DNA from 4 places in the Streptomyces sp. ATCC 21386 genome. Region 4 is predicted to be linked to each of the others. Evidence: riboswitches for the same ligand, from Rfam matches in the RefSeq annotation. Region 4 holds a riboswitch; each other region holds the start of a gene.

Region 1 (3,775 bases), 7.3 Mb from region 4:
GTGCGACGCGGCCGACCTGGCACTCACCATCCTCGGCGGCGGCGAGTCCTCCCGCCTCTACAACCGGCTCGTACGCCGTGACCGCACGGCCGTCACGGCCGGCTTCGGGCTGCTGCGGCTCGCCGGAGCCCCCTCCATGGCGTGGATGGACGTGAAGACCTCCGGCGACGTCGAGGTGCCCGTCATCGAGGCCGCCGTCGACGAGGAGCTGGCCCGGTTCGCGGCCGAGGGCCCCACGGCCGAGGAGATGGAGCGCGCCCAGGCTCAGTTGGAGCGCGAGTGGCTGGACCGGCTCGGCACGGTCGCGGGCCGCGCCGACGAACTGTGCCGCTACGCGGTCCTGTTCGGCGACCCGAAGCTCGCCCTGACGGCCGTCGACCGGGTCCTGGAGGTGACGGCCGACGAGGTCCAGGAGATCGCCAAGGCCCGCCTGAGGCCCGACAACCGCGCGGTGCTCGTCTACGAGCCCGTCGCGGGCGAAGAGAGCGCCGAAGAGGAGACCGCCGCGGCCGAGGCCGCCGAAACCACCGACGAGACCGAGGAGTCGGCGAAGTGACCGAGCTCGCGACCATGGACTTCCACCCGCAGCCGCAGGCCGGCGAGGCCCGGCCCTGGGCGTTCCCGGCGCCCGAGCGCGGCACCCTGGACAACGGCATGACCGTGCTGCGCTGCCACCGGCCCGGCCAGCAGGTCGTCGCGGTGGAGGTGCTCCTCGACGCTCCCCTGGACGCCGAGCCCGCCGGCATCGAGGGCGTCGCCACCATCATGACCAGGGCCTTCTCCGAGGGCACCGACAAGCACACGGCAGAGGAGTTCGCCGCCGAGCTGGAGCGCTGCGGCGCCACCCTCGACTCGCACGCCGACCACCCCGGTGTGCGGCTGTCCCTCGAAGTGCCGGTGTCGCGGCTGGAGAAGGCCCTCGGCCTGCTCGCCGACGCCCTGCGGGCGCCGGCGTTCGAGGACGCGGAGATCGAGCGGCTGGTGGCCAACCGGCTCGACGAGATCCCGCACGAGACGGCCAACCCGGGCCGCCGGGCCGCCAAGGAGCTGTCCCGGCAGCTGTTCCCGGCCACCTCCCGGATGTCGCGGCCCCGCCAGGGCACCGAGGAGACCGTCGAGGGCATCGACTCCGCGGCCGTACGCGCCTTCTACGAGCGCCACGTGCGCCCCGCGACGGCCACCGCCGTGGTCGTCGGCGACCTCACTGGCGTCGACCTCGACGCCCTGCTCGCCGACACCCTGGGCGCCTGGACCGGTTCCCCGGGCGCGCCGCGGCCCGTGCCGTCGGTGACCGCCGACGACACGGGGCGCGTGATCATCGTGGACCGGCCCGGTTCCGTGCAGACCCAGTTGCTCATCGGCCGCGTCGGCGCCGACCGGCACGACCGCGTGTGGCCGGCGCAGGTGCTCGGCACCTACTGCCTCGGGGGCACCCTCACCTCCCGCCTGGACCGCGTCCTGCGCGAGGAGAAGGGTTACACCTACGGCGTGCGGGCGTTCGGCCAGGTGCTGCGGGCCGCGCCCGACGGTTCGGGCATCTCGATGCTCGCCATCAGCGGTTCCGTCGACACCCCCAACACCGGTCCGGCGCTCGATGACCTGTGGACGGTGCTGCGCACCCTCGCGGCCGAGGGCCTGACCGACGCCGAGCGCGACGTCGCCGTGCAGAACCTCGTCGGGGTGGCACCCCTCAAGTTCGAGACGGCCGCGGCCGTGGCGAGCACGCTGGCCGACCAGGTCGAGCAGTACCTGCCGGACGACTACCAGTCGACGCTGTACCGCCAACTCGCCGCCACCGGCACCGTGGAGGCCACCGCGGCGGCCGTGAGCGCCTTCCCGGTGGACCGTCTGGTGACCGTCCTCGTCGGGGACGCAGCGCAGATCGAGGAGCCCGTCAGGGCCCTCGGAATCGGCGAAGTCACCGTCGTCCCGGCCGAGTAGGGGGCGACCGGACGGACGCGTGTCAGTGGGGCCCTGGTGACGGAACAGTCACCAGGGCCCCTGTTTGTCCGTATTGATGGCGGAGGTTGTGTGTCTGCCCTGTGGCGTAGTTAACAAATCCTGTGATCCGTTTGTTATTTCGAAGACGTCCCACTTAGCGTCGGTCCGGCTGTTCGTCAGAAGTTCGCCGCAGCCGCGGCACCGGACAGTCATCGCCGAGTCCCCACATGGCGCGAGCCAGGGGAGCCGGGGACCCATCACAGTCCCTGGGGTGAATCGGGTGCCCTTCGCGGAGCGACGCGAAACGAGGGGTGGCCGTAGGAGACCTTCCTGCTCCGAACCCGTCAGCTAACCCGGTAGGCGAGAAGGAAGGAAAGGACCAGCCACTTCATGGCGTTCACCCGCGCCCCCGGGAAGCACCGCCGTCCGAGCCGTGTGCAGCGCGCGACCACGAGGAACGTGGGCGTGGCCGCTCTCACCACCACCGGCGTCTTCGGCACCCTGGCCGGCCCCGCGCTCGCCGCGGAGGAGCCCGCCGTCGAGCAGACCGGCCTGAACCAGATCATCACCCTCGGCGACACGGTCGCCGACCAGGTCGACGCCCAGGCCGCCGCCCAGGAGCAGGCGGCCGAGGTGGCCGCGGTGAAGAAGAAGGCACAGGAGGAGGCCAGGAAGGCCGCCGCCGAGAAGGCCGAGCAGGAACGTGCCGCCGCCAAGGAGCGCGAGGAGATCAAGGCCCGCGCCGCCCGCGCGGCCGAGCGTGAGCGCCTCAACGCCTATGTCGCCCCCATCAGCGGCTCCTACATCTCCACCGGCTACAAGACCGGCGGTGCCGTCTGGTCCTCCGGCAGCCACACCGGTGTCGACTTCCACGCCGCGTCCGGCACGGCCGTCCTCGCGGTCGGCGCCGGCACCGTCGTCGAGGCGGGCTGGGGCGGTGCCTACGGCAACAACATCGTCATCAAGATGAACGACGGCACCTACACCCAGTACGGCCACCTGTCGTCCATCGGCGTCTCCGTCGGCCAGACGGTCACCCCGGGGCAGCAGATAGGCCTCTCCGGGGCGACCGGCAACGTCACCGGGGCGCACCTGCACTTCGAGGCCCGGACGACGGCCGAGTACGGCTCGGACATCGACCCCGCCGCGTACCTGCGTTCGCACGGCGTGAACGTCTGACGCGTACCCGACGCTTCCCTGGAGGCCCCGGCTCACCGAGCCGGGGCTTTCCTCGTTCGCGCATACCCGCCGTGTGACGTAGCTCCTGTCCAAAAAATATCCTCGGATTCCGGTCCGCCATCGGAAATTCCCGCCCGCTGCAATAGAGTCGCTGGAACACACGTCAATCATCGACGTTTCACGGGGATTAAGGCGGAGGTCGGTCATGCGTATTCCGGCGCACTCGGTATGCACGGCGATCCGTGATGACATCGTCGCGGGTGTCTACGAGCGCGGCAGCCGGCTCACCGAGGAACTGCTCGCCCGCCGGTACGGCGTCAGCCGGGTGCCCGTGCGCGAGGCCCTGCGCACGCTGGAGGCCGAGGGGTTCGTGGTGACCCGTCGGCACGCGGGCGCGTGCGTCGCCGAGCCGACCGAGCAGGAGGCTGCCGACCTGCTGGAGATGCGCATGCTGCTGGAGCCCCTGGGGGCCGCCCGCGCCGCGCAGCGCCGTACGGAGGCGCACCTCAAGGTGTTGCGCGGCCTGGTCAGGCTGGGCCAGGAGCGGGCCAGGAGGGGCAACAGCGAGGATCTGCGCTCCCTGGGCGGCTGGTTCCACGAGACGCTCGCACAGGCGTCCGGCAGCCCTGCCCTGACCTCGACACTCGCCCAGCTG
Region 2 (3,775 bases), 3.0 Mb from region 4:
TCGGCGACTGGACCCCCAATCCGGACCGTTTCCCGAAGGGGCTGGGGCCGCTCGCCGAGCAGGTGCACGCCCTCGGGATGCAGTTCGGCATCTGGGTCGAGCCGGAAATGGTCAACCCGGACAGTGAGCTGTACCGGGCGCACCCCGAGTGGGCACAGTTCCAACCGGGGCGAAAGCGGACGGAACTGCGTAATCAACTCGTACTCAATCTCGCGCGCGAGGACGTCCAGGAATACCTCTGGGAGCGGCTCGACACCCTCCTGTCCAGCGCCCCGATCGACTATGTGAAGTGGGACTTCAACCGCTGCTTCACCGACGCCGGCTGGCCCGGCGAGCCCTATCCGCAGAAGCTGTGGGTGGAGCACGTGCACGCCTTCTACGCCCTGCTGGACCGGCTGCGGGCCGCGCACCCGGGGGTCGCGTTCGAGTCGTGCTCGGGTGGCGGCGGCCGGATCGACCTCGGGGTCCTGGCGCGGACGGACCAGGTGTGGACCTCCGACAACACCGACCCGCTCGACCGGCTCGCCATCCAGCACGGCTTCAGCCAGATCCATCCCGCCCGGAGCATGGCCGCGTGGGTCACCGACAGCCCGAACAACCAGCTCAACGGGCGGGTCAGCTCGCTGCGGTTCCGGTTCGTCAGCGCGATGGCGGGTGTGCTCGGCGTGGGCGGCGACCTCACGGAGTGGAGCGAGGCGGAGCTCGCCGAGGCCCGGGAGTGGGTGGAGCTGTACAAGGAGATCCGGCCGGTCGTGCAGCGGGGCGACCTGTACCGACTGCGGCCGCCGACGGGAGGGCTGAGCGCCGTGGAGTACGTCCAGGATGACGAGGTGGTCGTCCTCGCGCTGCTCCAGGCCCAGCACTACGGAGAGCCGCTCGCCCCGCTCCGGCTGCGCGGGCTGGACCCGGCGGCGACGTACGAGTGCCGCGAAACGGGCGAAACGTACCGAGGTGCCGTGCTGACGCACCATGGATTGCCGACGGGGCTGCGTGGCGACTTCGATGCGAAGGTTATCCGCCTGCGTCGCACTTGAGCGATCTGTCCGAAATGGAGCTGTAATTCCAACAAGCCCCGGAATAAAGCCTACTGGGCCGTAAGCGCGTGAGCAGCGTCATATTCGTGACGTTCCGTTGCCGTCATGTCCACGTAATTCGCGCTGATTTCCAGGGAGGTTGGAATACGCGCTAGACCGTTCATTGACGGAGCGTGATGGCGGATTGAAGTAAGGATCAGGGAGGAAGACGCACAGAAAGTCCCCATGGTTGTTTCTGTGGGCACAAGTCGCTTACGTTCGGCGTCAATCCGGACGGACGCCCAATCCTGCCGCCGACCGGAGCCGCGTACCGACCCGATCCACGGCAGGAGCGGGGGACCCACAGGAATCACCGCCTGTTCCGGTCTCCGGAACGGCTAGGGGTAAAGCCGTGCGCAAACACGGCCGGACATCTCCAGTCCGCACCCGACAGCTCACCTCGCAGGCGCCGGAGAGGAATTCGTCATGCCCGCGAAGGGTAAGCACCGCCGTCCGAAGTCCCAGCGCTTCACCCGCTCGATCGCCGCCGCCGGGACCGGTGGCGCGGCGCTCGCGCTGCCGTTGATCGGGGCCGCAGGCGCCCACGCCGCGACCCCGAGCGGCACCGTCTCCGGTGTCTCCGAGAAGGCGACCACGATCGCCGCCGAGAAAGCCGCGGCCGAGGCGGGCGCGCGGATCGAGCAGGCCGAGAAGGCCGCGCAGGCGGAGAGAACCGCCACCAAGAAGGCGGCTCCCAAGACCTACTCGGTCAAGGTCGGCGACTACCTTGCGAAGATCGCGGACGAGCAGGACGTCGAGGGGGGCTGGAAGCGGCTGTACTCGGACAACCGCGAGGCGGTCGGCTCCGACCCCTCGCTCATCCACCCGGGGCTGAAGCTCACCATCGGTGAGCGGGCCGCGTCGAGCGAGACGTCGCGCTCCTCCTCCAAGCCGCAGCTGTCGCAGTCCTCGAAGCCCGCCGAGTCCTCGAAGCCCGCCGAGTCCTCCAAGCCCGCCGAGTCCTCGAAGTCCTCGGGTGCGGCGAAGCAGGAGTCGAAGGACACTCAGGCGTCGACCTCCACGGGGAGCGGCCAGTCCTCGACGTCCAACGCCTCCGGCTTCAGCCGGCCCATCCTGAGCGCGACCGTCGGTACCGCGTACAAGACCGCCGGCAGCATGTGGTCCAGCGGCTACCACACGGGTGTCGACTTCGTGGCCCCGACCGGGACCAGCCTCAAGGCCGTGGGCGCGGGCACCGTCGTCTCGGCCGGCTGGGGCGGCGCGTACGGCAACCAGGTCGTCATCAGGCTCGCCGACGGCTACTACGCCCAGTACGCCCACCTGTCCTCGATCTCCGTCTCCGCCGGCCAGGCCGTGAGCGGCGGCCAGCAGATCGGCCTCTCGGGCGCGACCGGCAACGTCACCGGACCGCACCTCCACTTCGAGATGCGCACCAGCCCGAACTACGGCTCGGACATCGACCCGCTGGCGTACCTCCGTTCGAAGGGCGTCGGCATCTGATCCCGCCGCCGCGCCCGCCGAAGGCCGGACCCCCTGACCGGGGTCCGGCCTTCGGCGTTCCCCGGGGGCTGCGGGCGTGCGACCGTCGCGTGCGGTTTGGGCCGTGGCGGCTTCATGATCACCGTGTTGTGCGGTGGTGGAGTGGAGTGACTTCCGGTTCGAGGGCTTCGGGGTGTGGAGGCTCCACTGACGGGGCCCGGGTATTCCGGGTTGACCGACACTTGACACGTGGTCTATCTCACCGTCCGTCAAGCCCTTGTTACGGTCGCGTAGGTCACATCCGAAGGTGAATCATGGCCCGATGTGACAGACGATTCGAAGGGCAGCAGAGCAATGATCGGGTCGTACGTGGCGCTGGGGGACAGCTTCACCGAGGGCGTCGGCGATCCCGGGCCCGACGGGCGGTTCGTCGGCTGGGCCGACCGTTTCGCGGTGCTTCTCGCGGACCGGTTGCCCGAGGGCGACTTCGACTACACCAACCTGGCCGTGCGGGGGAAGCTCCTCGACCAGATCGTGGAGGACCAGGTGCCGAGGGCGCTGGAACTCGCCCCCGATCTGATCTCCTTCTGCGCGGGCGGCAACGACATCATCCGGCCGGGCACCGATCCCGACGAGGTCGCGGAGCGGTTCGAGCGGGCGGTCGTCAGGCTCACCTCGGCCGTCGGCACGGTCATGGTGACGACCGGGTTCGACACCCGTGACGTGCCGGTGCTGAAGCATCTGCGGGGCAAGATCGCCACGTACAACCTGCATGTCCGGGCCATCGCCGACCGGTACGGGTGCCCCGTGCTGGACCTGTGGTCGCTGAAGACGGTGCAGGACCGGCGGGCCTGGGACCTGGACCGGCTGCATCTCTCCCCGGAGGGCCACACGCGGGTCGCTCTGCGGGCAGGGCAGGTGCTGGGGGTCGAGGTTCCGGCGGATCCCGATCAGCCGTGGCCGCCGTTGCCGCCGCGCGGGACGCTGGAGATGCGGCGGGACAACATCCAGTGGGCGCGGGAGTATCTGGTGCCGTGGATCGGCCGGCGGCTGCGGGGGGAGTCCTCCGGGGACCATGTGACGGCGAAGGGGCAGCTGTCGCCGGACGACATCAGGTTGCGGATCGAGACGGTGGCTTGAGGGCGGCCGAGTTCGTGGCTTGAGGGACGAGCGGTGGCCTGAGAAACCTGGTGCCGCGGCAGGCAACGTTCGCCCGTCAAGGAGCGGTGTTCGGTGCGGGCACCGCACAGGACTTTCAGAAC
Region 3 (3,775 bases), 8.4 Mb from region 4:
TGAACCGCTTGACCGCGTTGGTCGACCGGGCCGCCATGCCGTACGCCTCGTCCACGCGCTTCAGGGCCTGCGGGAAGCTGATCTTCTCGCGCTGGGAGAGGGCGTCGATCATCGCCTCGGCACGGTCGCCGATGCCGCGTTTTGGCACGTTGAGGATGCGGCGCAAGGGGACGGAGTCCTCGGGGTTGGCGAGGACACGCAGATACGCGAGGACGTCCCGGACCTCCTTGCGCTCGTAGAAGCGGACGCCGCCGACGACCTTGTAGGGCAGGCCGACGCGGATGAACACCTCTTCGAAGACACGGGACTGGGCGTTCGTCCGGTAGAAGACGGCGACGTCGCCGGCCTTCGCGTGGCCCGCGTCCGTCAGTCGGTCTATCTCGTCGGCGACGAACTGGGCCTCGTCGTGCTCGGTGTCGGCGACGTAGCCGGTGATCTGCGCACCGGCGCCCGCGTTGGTCCACAGGTTCTTCGGGCGGCGGGACTCGTTGCGCTCGATGACCGCGTTGGCCGCGGAGAGGATCGTCTGTGTGGAGCGGTAGTTCTGCTCCAGCAGGATCGTCGTCGCGTCCGGGTAGTCCTCCTCGAACTGGAGGATGTTGCGGATGGTCGCGCCGCGGAAGGCGTAGATCGACTGGTCCGCGTCACCCACGACGCAGAGCTCCGCGGGCGGCACGTCCCACTCGGCCGGCGGCACGTCCACCGGGTGCTCGGAGGTGCCGACCAGCTCTCTGACCAGGGCGTACTGGGCGTGGTTGGTGTCCTGGTACTCATCGACGAGGACATGACGGAAGCGACGGCGGTAGTGCTCGGCGACGTCCGGGAAGGCGCGCAGCAGATTGACCGTCGTCATGATCAGGTCGTCGAAGTCGAGCGCGTTCGCCTCGCGGAGGCGGGACTGGTAGAGCGCGTAGGCCTGGGCGAGGGTCTTCTCGAAGCCGTCGGCGGCCTGGGCGGCGAAGTCCTCCTCGTCGATCAGCTCGTTCTTCAGGTTCGAGATCTTGGCGCTGAAGGACTTCGGCGGGAAGCGCTTCGGGTCGAGGTCCAGATCACGGCAGACGAGTGCCATCAGCCGCTTGCTGTCGGCGGCGTCGTAGATCGAGAAGGAGGACGTGAAGCCGAGCTTCTTCGACTCGCGCCGCAGGATCCTGACGCACGCGCTGTGGAAGGTCATGACCCACATCGCGTTCGCGCGCGGGCCGACGAGCTGCTCGACGCGCTCCTTCATCTCACCGGCGGCCTTGTTGGTGAAGGTGATCGCGAGGATCTGGCCCGGGTGGACATGCCGCTCACCGAGCAGATGGGCGATGCGGTGGGTGAGCACCCGGGTCTTGCCGGAACCCGCGCCGGCGACGATGAGCAGAGGGGACCCGGCGTGCACCACGGCCGCGCGCTGGTTCTCGTTGAGCCCGTCCAGGAGAGCCGCCGCGTCGAGCGCCGGGCGGGGGGCACCGCCCCGGTAGTACTCGTCCCGGTCCGGTGGCACGTCGAACTTCCCGCCGAACAGATCGTCCGGAAGCGGCTCCGGTACGTGATCGTCCTCGGGCGGCGGCGGGGGCTCCTCCGCATGGCCGCGAGGGGCCTGGAGGTCCGCCAGGAAGCTGTCGTCAAAGAGGCTGCTCATCGCTCTCCGAGTCTAGGCGCCCCCACTGACAGCGAGGGGCCGCCCCGGGAAGTCCGCACCCACCACTCACCGCGCTCACCTCACGACGGTGAGCGATCGAGCGTACCGCCTGTCGCGCGCCCGAGGCTAAGGTCACGAAAACGTATCGGGCATATCGAACATCAACCTTCACACGGGACCCACGAGTTGGCTAGCTTCTTCTCTTGGGCCGTACGACACAACCGGCGAACGTCGCCGGGCCGCACGGCCTCCGCCGAGTCCGGTACGCCTCCCGCGGCGCCGGAGCCGGGGACCCACCGACCTCTGGGGTGAATCGACCCGACCGCCGCTCGCGGCAAGGGTCGTAGGGCAAACCTTCCGAAGCTTGCGCCCGAACCCGACAGCTAACTCGGTAGGCGGACTACGGAAGGAGACGCCGCACCATGGCGCCGCACCGCAAGCCGCGTCCGACCGGCCGGACGCGCGCGGGCATACGCACCCCCGCTCTCGCCACGGCCGCCCTCACCTCCGTGGCCCTGCTCTCCCAGACGGCCACGGCCGCGCCCTCCGACGACGACAGGCCGAGCCTGGAGGAAGTCGAGAAGAAGGTCGACGACCTCTACCGCCAGGCCGGGTCGGCGACCGAGAACTACAACGCGGCCAAGGAGAGGACGACCAAGCAGAAGAAGAAGGTCGACACCCTCCTCGACGACGTCGCCAAGCGCACGGAGAAGCTGAACGAGGCGCGGGAGGAACTGGGATCGTTCGCCGCGGCCCAGTACCGCAACGGCGCGTCCGCCCCGGACCAGGCCTCGCTGCTCCTCGCGGACAACCCGCAGGACTACTTCGACCAGAACCAGCTGATGGACCGGCTGACGGACCGCCAGAAGCAGGCCGTCGACGCGTACGTCACCGAGCAGGCCGACGCGGCGGAGCAGCGCCGGACGGCGAGCGACAGCCTCGAGAAGCTCACCGAGTCGCAGAACGCCCTCAAGACCAGCAAGGCCAAGGTCCAGGCGAAACTCGCCGAGGCCCGCGAACTGCTCTCCACCCTGACCGCCGAGGAGAAGGCCCGGCTCGCCGCGATCGAACAGCGCGAGCGGGAGGAGGCCGACCGCAAGGCGGAGGAACTCGCGCGCCGGCAGGCGGCACAGCAGGCGAGCCAGGAGGCCCCGAGCACCCAGGGGGCCCAGGAGGCCCAGGGCGGGACCGCCGCCGGCACGGAGACGTCCCCCGTCACCAGCGGGACCACCGCCCCCGTCGAGGACTCCACCTACGCCGCGAAGGCGACCAAGGTCCTGGCCTTCGCCCGCGCGCAGATCGGCAAGCCGTACGTGTGGGGCGCCACCGGCCCCGGCTCCTACGACTGCTCCGGCCTCACCCAGGCCGCCTGGAAGGCCGCCGGCGTCGACCTCCCGCGCACCACCTACGACCAGGTCGAGGCGGGCACCACCGTCCCCCTCGCCGACGCCAGGCCGGGCGACCTCGTCTTCTTCTACGACAACATCGGCCACGTCGGCATCTACATCGGCAACGGCATGATGATCCACGCTCCCAAGCCGGGTACGTACGTCCGCGAGGAGTCGGTCTTCTACGACGGCGAGTCCTCGATCCACAGCGTGGTGCGGCCCGCGTGACCGGGGCTCGCCCCCGGATGCCTCACCGCGTGGCTCGCCTCAGGTCCAGAGCACCGCGATGAAGACGTTGGCGGTGGTCAGCGCGCCCACCAGGGCGAAGAGCGGCTTCTCCACCCGCTCCTCGTCGCGCTTCACGTAGACCAGGCCGAGGATCACGATCAGCAGCGCGAGCTTGACGCCGATCTTGATGTTGTCGACGGGCTGGTCGTCGGCCTGGTTGAGGCCGACGAGGAGGGCGCCGGTGACGAGCATCGTGAGGGCGCCGTGCAGCATGGCGGGGACGAAGCGGGCGGCGCCCTGGCTCATCGCCTTCGTCTGGGTGAGGAAGCCACCCAGGAGGGAGGCGATGCCGATGATATGGAGGGCGACGAGGATGTGGATGAGTACGTCCATGCGCGGAGCCTAATGAGGTGCCCGAGACCCCTCGGGCACCGGGGCGGCCGGACCGGAACCCTCGACCGGCCCTCTCGACCGGCACCCTCGGACGCCCTTGCATATATGCGCTCCATAGCACCGAGACGCCCCCGCCCGGTCC
Region 4 (3,775 bases):
GCTCGCCCTCGGTGAACAGGCCGGCCCGCACCACGTTCGCCATCACCTTGTTGCGCGGGCTGATCTCCGGAGCGCCCGGCCGTAACCCCATCACGACGTAGATCACGGGGATCTCGGCGGCCCGTGCTCCGTCGATCGCCCTGCGCAGGCGCGGCAGATAGCCGGACCCGTCGTCCGCGATGGCCACGACGTCGCGTTGGACGTCCATCACGAGAAGTGCGCTCTTCGCCATGTCTGCCGACCCTTCTGCGGGGGAGTTCTCGGGGAGCCGAGGGGAGCCGAGGGGACCCGGGGAGGTCCAGGGAGGTCCGGGGAGGTCCAGGGAGATCCAGGGAGGTCGGGGGCGTCACAGGGGACAAGACGAACGCCGCGTAGGCCCATGGGCGTACGCGGCGTCGTTGCTTCGGGGTGAGGCCGGCGGTTACGGGTTGAGGCCCTTGCTGCGGAGCCAGGCCGCCGGGTCGATGCCGCTGCTGGAGCCGCCGGGGTGAACCTCCATGTGGAGGTGGGCGCCCGTGACGTTGCCGGTGGCGCCGACGCGGCCGATGACGTCGCCGGTGGCGACCTTCTGGCCGACGCTCACGCCGATGGAGGACTGGTGGGCGTACCAGATCTCGGTGCCGTCATCGAGGGTGAGAACGGTCTTGTAGCCGTAGGAGCCCTCGTAGCCGGCCTGCGTGATGGTGCCGCTGTGGACGGCCTTGATGAGGGTGCCGGTGGGGGCCGCGAAGTCGAGGCCGGTGTGGTAGCCGGAGGACCAGTACGGGCCGGCCTGACCGAAGGTGGAGGTGAGCGTGTACGAGGAGGTGGGAAGGGCGAACTGCTTGGCCAGTGCGGCGAGACGCTCGGCTTCCTTCTTCGCCGCGGCCTCCTCCTCCGCCTTCTTCTTGGCGGCGGCCTCCTTGGCCTCGGCTTCCTTCTTCTCCTTGGCGGCCTGCTCGGCGGCCTTCTCCGCGGCGGCGGTCTGCGCGGCCTCGGCGGCAGCCTTGTCGAAGGCGTCCTGCTGGGACTCGGCCTGCGCCATGATGCGGGCGCGCAGCGCCTCTCCGGCGTCCGCGGTGCCCTGCTCGGTGTCGGCGGCGATCAGACCCGCGCTGCTGAGGGGGGAGGTGGAGCCCTCGGGCTCCGGCTCGTCGGCCTCGTCCTCGAAGACCGAGCCGACGTTCGGCATGTCGGGCATCGATATGGAGACGGGGGCCTTGCCGGACTGCGCGCTCGCCATCCCGGCACCGCTGACGGCGGCTATGACACCGACGCCGAGAACCGTGGAGCTACGGGCGAGTCCGTTACGGGCGAGTACGCCGGTCTTCTTGGCCACGCGGTGCCGACCGCGAACGGGGCGAAGGGAATCCTCGCTGGGGTTCCACTCCTGCCAGGGGCCCTCGTTGTCGCTGTTGTAGCTGCCGTAGCCGAACGTCTGGCTCTCGCCTTCACGTTGGGCCGGCACGAACGGGGCTTCGGTCGCGGACCGGTTCGACGCCACGTGGGCGTACTCCTTCCTTCCTTCTCGCCTACCGGGTTAGCTGACGGGTTCGGAGCAGGAAGGTCTCCTACGCGCGTAAACCGTCGTGCCTACTGCCACGGCGGTTTCCGTGCGATTCACCCCAGGGTGGTGGTTCCCCGGTTCCCTTGCGGGATTCGGCGCGTGAGCACGGAGCCGTCTCTTGTGACGGCTGGGACGACCGCGCTGCGTTATCGAACGTTAATAGACGCGAGCACTCCATTCCAAGCTGTTCTGCATGATCGTTCCGTTCTCCGCGCTGGACTTTACGGGTCATGAGGGGCCGAAAACGGGCGAGTTGACCTTGACTTGCGAGTAACAGTTGCCCTGACGTGACGTCAGTTCTTATACGGAGAACGGCGGGCCGGACACGCTCGGTGACATCTCCACCTCACGAACGTCGGACGATCACACCTCACGGACTTCGGGCGGCCACAGCTCACGGGCGGCGGACCGCCACAGCTCACGGGCGGCGGACCGCCAAGAGGGCCATGTCGTCCGTGGTGCGGTCGCCCGTGTGCCGGCGCACCTCCTCCGCGAGCGTCGTCAGCAGGGCGCCCGGGGCGGTGAACACCCGGCCAGAAAGGCGCGCGGCCGGGTCGTAGAAGACACCGTGCGCGTCGCGCGCCTCGGACAGACCGTCGGTGTAGAAGAGCAGCGTGGCGCCGGGCGGGAACCCGGTCTCCTCCGCGCGGTCCGGCCAGGTGCCCAGGTCGTCCATGCCGAGCGGCAGCGCGGGCTGCGGGGTGTCCAGGATGCACAGCGTGCCGTCGGCGTGCAGCAGCAGGGGCGAGGGGTGGCCCCGGTTGACGATCCGGGCGCGGACCGCGCCGTGCGGGAACTCCGCGAGCACGGCCGTCACGAACCCCTCGCGCTCCACCGCCACGTCCCTCCGTGCGGCCTCCCGCCGCGTCCCCTCCCGGGCCAGCGCCCGTTCCAGCCGTTGGGCCACCGCTTCGAGCGTCGCCTCCTGCTCGGCCGCCTCCCGGAACGCCCCGATCAGCACCGCCACCGCCGACACCGCTCCCAGTCCCTTGCCGCGTACGTCGCCGACGATGAGCCGTACGCCGTGGGGTGAGTCCTGCACCGCGTACAGATCGCCGCCGATCGACGCCCCGGCCTGCGCGGCCTCGTACCGCGCGGCGATCTCCAGCCCGCCGATCCGCTCCTGCGGCACCGGGAGCACGGCCCGCTGCGCCGCCTCGGCGATCTCCCGGGCGGTGGCGAGCCGGGCGTCGCTGCGGCGGACGAGGCGGTTGATCAGTACGGCCAGTACGGCGACGGTGGCCACCGTGGTGATCTCGGTGATCGCGTCTTCATGGCCCGCGTCGTCGTAGTAGAGGCGTACGCCGGTGATCCCGACCCCCGACGCGGCGCCGATAACCACCGTGCCGAACAGCGAGAAGAGCGGGGCCGCCACCAGGGGCGCGGCGGTGAAGAAGGGGACCGCGGTGAACTCGCGCGGCGTGAAGTGGTCGTAGAAGAGGCCGACGGCGATCAGCAGCACGGGAAGCGCACGGGCGAGCGTGCGGGCGTACGAGAACCGCCGCCCACCCGGCTCCCGCATGCCCTCCGCGTCCTCTCGCTGCCCCACGGCTACAGGGTTTCGGGGGGCGGCCGACACGGCGAGTCGGCGGGGCCGAGTGGGCTAGCGGGGAGACGGGGGGAGGGGCGCGGAGGGCGGGAAGGGGGCGGCGGGCGGGAAGGGGGCGGCGGGCGGGCGGGGCTCAGCCCGCCGAGAGGCCGGTCAGTCCTGTCGCGCCCGTCAGCTCGTGCAGGGGGAGCGTGTGCTGGGTCTGGAGGACCTTGGCGCGCAGGTAGCGGACGTTGTGGGCGGTGGTGAAGACGCCCGTGGGCACACGGTCGCGCACGGCCACGCCGAGGTCGCGCAACTGCTGCGCCTTGTCGGGGTTGTTGGAGAGCAGGTCCAGCTCGTCGATGCCGAGGGCACCCAGCATCTGGGCCGCCGCCGTGTAGTCGCGGGCGTCCTCCGGCAGCCCGAGCGCCGCGTTCGCCTCGTAGGTGTCGAGGCCCTGGTCCTGGAGGGCGTACGCGTCGAGCTTGTTGTACAGGCCGATGCCCCGGCCCTCCTGGCGGAGGTAGAGGAGGACGCCGCCGCGGTCGGCGATCCGCTCCACCGCCTCGCGCAGCTGCGGACCGCAGTCGCAGCGGGCCGAGCCGAACACGTCGCCGGTCAGGCACTCGGAGTGCAGCCGGACCAGCGGGGCCGTGCCGGGGGCGGGGTCGCCAAGGACGATCGCCAGGTGCTCCCGG

The links. A riboswitch is a leader RNA that binds a small molecule or an ion and turns the genes downstream of it on or off. The one in region 4 is predicted to bind cyclic di-AMP.
Region 1: it holds a riboswitch for cyclic di-AMP, as region 4 does, so the genes downstream of both, GWK25_RS09610 (M23 family metallopeptidase) here and GWK25_RS40690 (M23 family metallopeptidase) in region 4, are expected to answer to the same signal.
Region 2: it holds a riboswitch for cyclic di-AMP, as region 4 does, so the genes downstream of both, GWK25_RS27925 (M23 family metallopeptidase) here and GWK25_RS40690 (M23 family metallopeptidase) in region 4, are expected to answer to the same signal.
Region 3: it holds a riboswitch for cyclic di-AMP, as region 4 does, so the genes downstream of both, GWK25_RS04655 (C40 family peptidase) here and GWK25_RS40690 (M23 family metallopeptidase) in region 4, are expected to answer to the same signal.

What each region holds. Positions count from the first base shown of each region.
Region 1 covers NZ_JAAVVL010000001.1:2,213,463-2,217,237, forward strand. The annotation lists gene GWK25_RS09600 (pitrilysin family protein) at 1-556, shown strand, start outside; gene GWK25_RS09605 (pitrilysin family protein) at 553-1,941, shown strand; cyclic di-AMP (ydaO/yuaA leader) riboswitch at 2,145-2,319, shown strand; gene GWK25_RS09610 (M23 family metallopeptidase) at 2,332-3,120, shown strand; gene GWK25_RS09615 (GntR family transcriptional regulator) at 3,326-3,775, shown strand, end outside.
Region 2 covers NZ_JAAVVL010000001.1:6,502,542-6,506,316, reverse strand. The annotation lists gene GWK25_RS27930 (alpha-galactosidase) at 1-1,034, shown strand, start outside; cyclic di-AMP (ydaO/yuaA leader) riboswitch at 1,337-1,495, shown strand; gene GWK25_RS27925 (M23 family metallopeptidase) at 1,500-2,534, shown strand; gene GWK25_RS27920 (SGNH/GDSL hydrolase family protein) at 2,868-3,653, shown strand.
Region 3 covers NZ_JAAVVL010000001.1:1,056,885-1,060,659, reverse strand. The annotation lists gene pcrA (DNA helicase PcrA) at 1-1,624, opposite strand, end outside; cyclic di-AMP (ydaO/yuaA leader) riboswitch at 1,866-2,038, shown strand; gene GWK25_RS04655 (C40 family peptidase) at 2,047-3,240, shown strand; gene GWK25_RS04650 (hypothetical protein) at 3,280-3,633, opposite strand.
Region 4 covers NZ_JAAVVL010000001.1:9,480,775-9,484,549, forward strand. The annotation lists gene GWK25_RS40685 (cysteine hydrolase family protein) at 1-232, opposite strand, end outside; gene GWK25_RS40690 (M23 family metallopeptidase) at 422-1,483, opposite strand; cyclic di-AMP (ydaO/yuaA leader) riboswitch at 1,494-1,654, opposite strand; gene GWK25_RS40695 (PP2C family protein-serine/threonine phosphatase) at 1,965-3,068, opposite strand; gene ribA (GTP cyclohydrolase II) at 3,229-3,775, opposite strand, start outside.